2 regions of the Kluyvera intermedia genome follow, and region 1 is predicted to be linked to the other one. Evidence: predicted binding sites of a transcription regulator. Region 1 holds the regulator's gene; the other holds the start of a gene.
The links. The regulator CRP, encoded in region 1, controls carbon source genes, mostly activating them, when cyclic AMP is high. The targets are predictions, from matches to a motif close to ATGTGANNNNNNTCACAT.

Region 1 (3,215 bases):
TCTGGCGATTCGGCTGAAGTGCCAGGCGCAGAACTGGCCGACCGGATTATCAGGATGTTGGTCAGCGATTTTTTCCAGCGCGCCAATCTGCTTGTCCATGGTGAAACGGCTAGGGTAGCGGTGGTAGAGAATATCATCCGCCAGCACGCGCAAACGTGCGGCGACGGTCTGAGCGTTCCAGCGGATCACTGCTTCCGCGTGGCTACGCTCAACGAGCTTTTGCACCTCTTCCGGCTGGTGCAGGCTAACGGAGATATGCTCCTGTAAATCCAGCCCTACCTGAAAAGCGCGCAGCAGGCGTTTGTAATCGTTGTGCTGGTTCGCCGCCAGCATGTGCAGCTGCTGGTAGCATTGGGAGATTAAATCCACCACCTTTTGCTGACGGTTTAACAGCGGTGGCAGCGCAGTGCTGGGGTCAGTATGCTGAGTCAGCAGGCTGTACTTGGCTTCACAGTAGTCGGCGAGCTGGCGATAGAGCAGGCTCAGCGATTCGCGCAGCGGCTGTTCGCGCCACATCCAGAACCACCACCAGTTAAATAATCCGTACCACAGTGTGCCGAGCGCATAGAGCAGTAGCGGCTGCCAGATAGGCATATTGCCCGCAAGACTGAGGGTGAAAATAGCGGCAATCAGCGAGGCGGGTAGCAGTCGTCCATGTAACGCGCTGATTTCAGCTGTCACCCCAAGTAAAAGGGCGAGCACGGTCAGGATGAGCGGTAGCGGGACCTCTTTTGCCAGTAATAGCTGTACCGCCAGACTGCATCCGGCAAACAGGCAGCCGCCGATAGTCAGACGTTTGAAAAAACGTTTATGCGGGGTATCAAGACCGGCGATATTGCAGCAAGCGGGAACTAACGAGAACAGCAGGCCTTGTTGAAGATGGCCGAAGAGCAGGCCAATGGCGACCGGCAAACATAACACCAGCGTTTGCCGCAGTGCATAGTTGACTTCCGGGTGGTAAATCAGCCTGCGCCACATGAGGGGAAACAAAAACGGCATACTGCGTTAGCACTATGCCGTTTTGGCTGGATCAGCGGGTGCCGTAGACGACAATCGTTTTGCCGTGTGCGGAGATCAGATTTTGATCTTCCAGCATTTTCAGAATACGGCCCACGGTTTCGCGGGAACAACCAACGATCTGACCGATTTCCTGACGGGTGATTTTAATCTGCATACCGTCTGGGTGGGTCATTGCGTCCGGCTGTTTGGCCAGATTCAGCAGGGTCTGGGCGATACGTCCGGTCACGTCCAGGAATGCCAGGTTGCCGACTTTTTCAGAGGTAATCTGCAGACGACGTGCCATTTGCGAAGACAAACGCATCAGGATGTCTGGGTTTACCTGAATCAGCTGACGGAATTTTTTATAAGAGATTTCAGCAACTTCACAAGCGGTTTTTGCCCGTACCCATGCGCTGCGTTCCTGGCCTTCTTCGAACAGGCCTAACTCGCCGATAAAGTCACCCTGGTTGAGGTAAGAGAGGATCATCTCTTTGCCTTCTTCATCCTTGATGAGTACAGCCACTGAGCCTTTGACGATGTAATACAGCGTTTCAGCTTTTTCACCCTGGTGAATCAGCGTGCTCTTCGATGGGTACTTATGAATATGGCAATGAGACAAGAACCATTCGAGAGTCGGGTCTGTTTGCGGTTTGCCAAGCACCATGCGCGGTTATCCTCTGTTATAAGCTCTTCCCAGCGGCAAAAACATTGCAGCCACTGGTTGCAATAGTATCCTTCCCGTTACCTGGGAAGTCGGCTGTCGAATCGTGCCGCAGCCTGTAATGTGATGTCCTCTGCATACATGCAGTACGTTTATGTATTACCGTAGCATCCCGACTGTTTTAGCATAGCTTTCGGCGCGTGTCTCCTGGTGTCTCGCTTCAGCATGACGGCGATCGCCTTCCATTGCGAGAATTGTTATGTACGCGTAATCTGAGAAGAAAATTGCAACCTGGGAGTTAAATAATATGCAAGCGCGTGTGAAATGGATTGAAGGCTTAACCTTCCTCGGTGAGTCCGCTTCAGGCCACCAGATTTTGATGGACGGCAACTCGGGTGATAAAGCCCCAAGCCCGATGGAAGTGGTCCTGATGGCAGCCGGTGGCTGTAGTGCAATTGATGTGGTTTCCATTTTGCAAAAGGGTCGCAATGACGTCACTGATTGCGAAGTGAAACTGACTTCCGAACGTCGTGAAGAGGCGCCGCGCCTGTTCACACATATCAACCTGCACTTCATCGTGACGGGTAAGGATCTTAAAGATGCCGCGGTTGCTCGTGCGGTGTCCCTGTCTGCTGAGAAATACTGCTCGGTTGCGCTGATGCTCGAAAAAGCGGTGAATATCACCCACTCTTATGAAGTGATTGAAGGCTAATTGCATATGACACGTAGCCCGGCCAAGCGCAGCGCCGCCGGGAACGCTGTTAACGCCGTTTAGCTTCTTCCTTCCATCAAACGCTGCACCAGCGGCATCATGATGAGCTCCATCGCCAGCCCGAGCTTGCCGCCGGGAACCACCAGCGTATTCATGTGCGAAATAAACGATCCTTGCAGCATCGCCAGCAGCCACGGGTAATCGATGTTATCAAGATTACGGAAGTGAATGACCACAAAGCTCTCATCGAGCGATGGAATGCTTTTGGCGGCGAAAGGGTTTGAAGTATCGACCGTCGGGACGCGCTGGAAGTTGATATGTGTGCGGGAAAATTGCGGCGTAATGTAGTTGATGTAGTCCTCCATCGAACGCACCACCGAATCCATCACCGCTTCACGCGAGTGCCCGCGCTCGCTGGTGTCGCGGATCATTTTCTGGATCCACTCAAGGTTAACGATAGGCACCACGCCCACCAACAAATCCACATGGCGCGCGACATCATTTTGTGGCGTCACTACGCCGCCGTGTAGCCCTTCATAGAACAAGACATCGGTTGGCTCCTGCAAGGGTTGCCAGGGGGTGAACGTTCCCGGCACCTGATTCCACGGCACGGCTTCATCGTAAGTGTGTAAATACTTGCGCGACTGGCCGCTACCGTTAACACCATAGTCGCGGAAAGTTTGTTCCAGCAGGCCAAAGTCGTTGGCGTCTGGGCCGAAATAGCTGATATGCCGACCGGCATCGCGTGCCTTACGGATTGCCATGTCCATTTCCGGACGGGTATAACGGTGGAAGCTGTCACCTTCAACTTCTGCGGCACGCAGGTTAAGTTGACCAAAAATT
Region 2 (3,215 bases), 850 kb from region 1:
AAACGCCGGGATAACTTCCCGGCGTTTTCGTATTCAGGGATAAGAGCCGTCTGCCATGAAGAAAAAAGAGTTTGTGACTCAAGATCTCCTTAGCAAAATCTATCAACAACACAGCGGCAGTGCGCGTAAGCTGCCACCAGAACGTCAACTGGCTCAGGAGTACGGCGTTTCACGCTTCACCATTCGCCAGGCACTGGAAAAGCTGGCCAGCATTGGTGTTGTCAGAATTGTGCAGGGCTCAGGGATCTGGATAAACGAGCAGACGCGCAGTAATCCGCTGGTCTATAACTCGATTACCGAGAAGCGCTTTGATCAGATGCGCTACCGGATGATAAGCCTGCATAAAAAGCGTCCAGACCGGGAAGATCAGCAAATATTTGGCCTCTCCGAGGATGACTTTATCTGGCAATTTTGTCGTCTGCGTTTTGTCGATGACATTGCTACGCAAATCGAAATATCCCGTATGCCTGCTGCCCTGTTCACCGACCTCAGTCAGGAGGTTATTGAACGCTCTCTACAGCAGTACGTGCTGGAGAAGGGATTCCCGATTTCGCACCTGCTGACCAGCTATCGCGCTGTGAGCGTGAGCCGGGAGCAGGCTATTTTACTGGGTTGTAAAAAAGGCAGCCCGGCCATGCACATCAATAACCGCGGGATCCTCGACGGCGGGCGCGTGTATGAGATTAGCGACATCATCGATATTAACTACTCCTGCACCTACGTGATCCCCCATAACCGCGATAACCTCGCCTTTCGTCAGCAACCGCAAGCGTAACTCACGGTGTGTGGATAGCGCCGTCCGGCAAGCGACTTTGCGTCCATTCATGCGGGCGGTAAACCACCGGATTTTCTCGTGCCAGCGCCTCATCAAAACCGACACCAATCCCCGGTGCGGTGGGTGGGTAGATAAAGCCATTTTTTACATGAGGTGCGCCGGGGAAAATAGCATCGGTAGACGTCGAGCGCGGAATATATTCCTGGATAGCCGCATTATGCAGGTGAATGTTCAGATGGGTATTTACCGCCACGCCGATTGGCGTCATATCTCCCGGGCCATGCCAGGCCAGGCGCACACCAAAAGCCTGACAGAGAACCGCCAGCTTCAAGGCTGGGGTAATGCCGCCAATCTGTGAAATATGACAGCGGATAAAATCAATCTGCCGGTTAACAATAAGATCGTGCCATTCCGCCGGGTTGTTAAACAGCTCCCCCATCGCCAGCGGGATACTGCTCTGCTGGCGAATTTGTGCCAGCCACGGGCTTTGCTGTGGTGACAAAATGTCTTCAATAAACCAGGGTTGGTAAGGCTCAAGTTGTTTCGCCAACTGTAATGCCTGCTGCGGGAATAAGCGTTCATGAACATCATGCAGAATATGGAAACGGTGCCCATAACGTACGCGTAGCAAGCGGAACATTTCGACAGTGTTGCGAACGTATTCATCCTGATCGTACCAGGCTCCCGGCGTTGGATTTTCCGGCGTCTGCATTTCTTGCGGCGTGCCGCCATAAAATCCCAGCTGACAGCGAATATGACGATAACCCTGATCCAACAATTTATCGACCGAGACAAAAAGCGCTTCCGGCGTTTCTCCACTAGCATGAGTGTAGGCCGCAATGGCATCGCGCGATTTTCCTCCCAACAATTGATATAACGGCATGCCCGCCAGCTGCGCTTTAATGTCCCATAGCGCCATATCCACGCCGGAGATCGCGTTATTCATCAGAGGGCCGTTGCGCCAGTATGCGTTGACGTTCATCATCTGCCAGAGATCTTCGATGTTGTTCGCATCGCGGCCTAGCAACAGAGGTTGCAGGTATTCATCCACCAGCGTTTTCACCGCCAGCGGTCGTTGCTGGAAAGTTGCGCAGCCTAGCCCTACCGTTCCGTTATCGGTGGTCACTCTGACCGTCACCAGGTTATGGCGATCGGGACGGGTGATAAAGCACTCAATCGCAGTAATTAGCGTAGGTTTCACAGACGGCTCCCTGTGGAAAATAAAAATAAGAATGGCATTATCTTCGCCCTATTTTTAGTCATGGGTAAACATTTTTATTATTTAATTTTTTTGGTCTGTTAATGACGTTATTTATATTAAAAAAACGAACCAATTACCCAAAACAATCACACTCAGCGCCCAATAAACGGCAAAATGTGACTATCATCATATTTTATTGGTTTGTTTTTATTGATTGGCTTACTTACTATTCAGCGACACAAGAAAATAACAAACTTATCGCAGGAGCCGTTATGGGGACGCAAGAGGCTATCAGCAGGATTATTCGTCTGGTGGGCGGGCCGGAGAATATCAATAAAGTCTGGCACTGTATGACCCGACTACGCTTTGATTTGGTTGATGATAATAAAATTGCCCAGGATGAGATTAAGCAGTTGCCCGGTGTATTAGGTGCGCAGTTGCAAAGCGATCAGTTTCAGATAATTATCGGGCCAAAAGTCAACGGTTGGTACGAGTTGCTACAGGATACGCTGGGTGCGGGTGATAAAACGGCCGCCAGCGGGAAAAAAAAAGAACGGAAAAGCCTGGTGTCGCTGTTTATGGATACCGTCTCCGGCGTGTTTGGCCCGATTGTTCCCGCCATTGCGGGGGCCGGGATGATCAAAGGTTTGCTGGCAGGGTTGATCGCCCTAAAGTTCGTATCGACCCAAAGCGACACCGTGATGATTATCGACCTGATTGCCAGCGGCGTATTTTATTTCCTGCCGTTTTTCCTGGCGGTTTCGGCGGCAAAAATCTTTAAAACCAATGAGTATCTGGCCGTTGCTGTCGCGGCTTGTCTGATGTATCCCACGCTAATTGACGCTGCAAAGGCCCTGGTGGCGCATCAGGATGGTGCGGTTTCTGCGCTTTGGCTACTCAACACCATCCCCGTTTCGGTATTTAACTATGCTTCAAGCGTCATCCCGGTCATTTTCTCAATTCTCGCGCTGAAATATATCCATCAGGCGGTGGATAGAGTCATGCCAGAAGTGCTGAAGACGGTATTTACTCCTACGTTGACGCTGTTTATCGGTGCGCTGGCAGCGCTGGTGATTATCGGCCCCATCGGGATCTGGTTGGGGAAAATGCTCGCGTGGTTTATTGAAGGATTGTTTGGCGTATCGGCAAGCTTTGCCGGGCTGGTTGTCGGGGCGATTCGCCCCGTTGCCATTCTCACCGGAATGCACCATGCCATGACGCCAATCGCGCTGCAAAATT

Region 2: a site for CRP is predicted at 2,151-2,168, ahead of U0026_RS06465 (enolase C-terminal domain-like protein). Genes of this name have one in related genera too.

Annotation. Positions count from the first base shown of each region.
Region 1 is NZ_CP139986.1:470,550-473,764, forward strand. Features, by position in the region: gene U0026_RS02120 (YccS/YhfK family putative transporter) at 1-978, opposite strand, end outside; gene crp (cAMP-activated global transcriptional regulator CRP) at 1,031-1,663, opposite strand; gene U0026_RS02130 (OsmC family protein) at 1,968-2,372, shown strand; gene U0026_RS02135 (phosphoribulokinase) at 2,432-3,215, opposite strand, start outside.
Region 2 is NZ_CP139986.1:1,323,763-1,326,977, reverse strand. Features, by position in the region: gene U0026_RS06470 (GntR family transcriptional regulator) at 56-775, shown strand; gene U0026_RS06465 (enolase C-terminal domain-like protein) at 777-1,976, opposite strand; gene U0026_RS06460 (PTS transporter subunit EIIC) at 2,249-3,215, shown strand, end outside.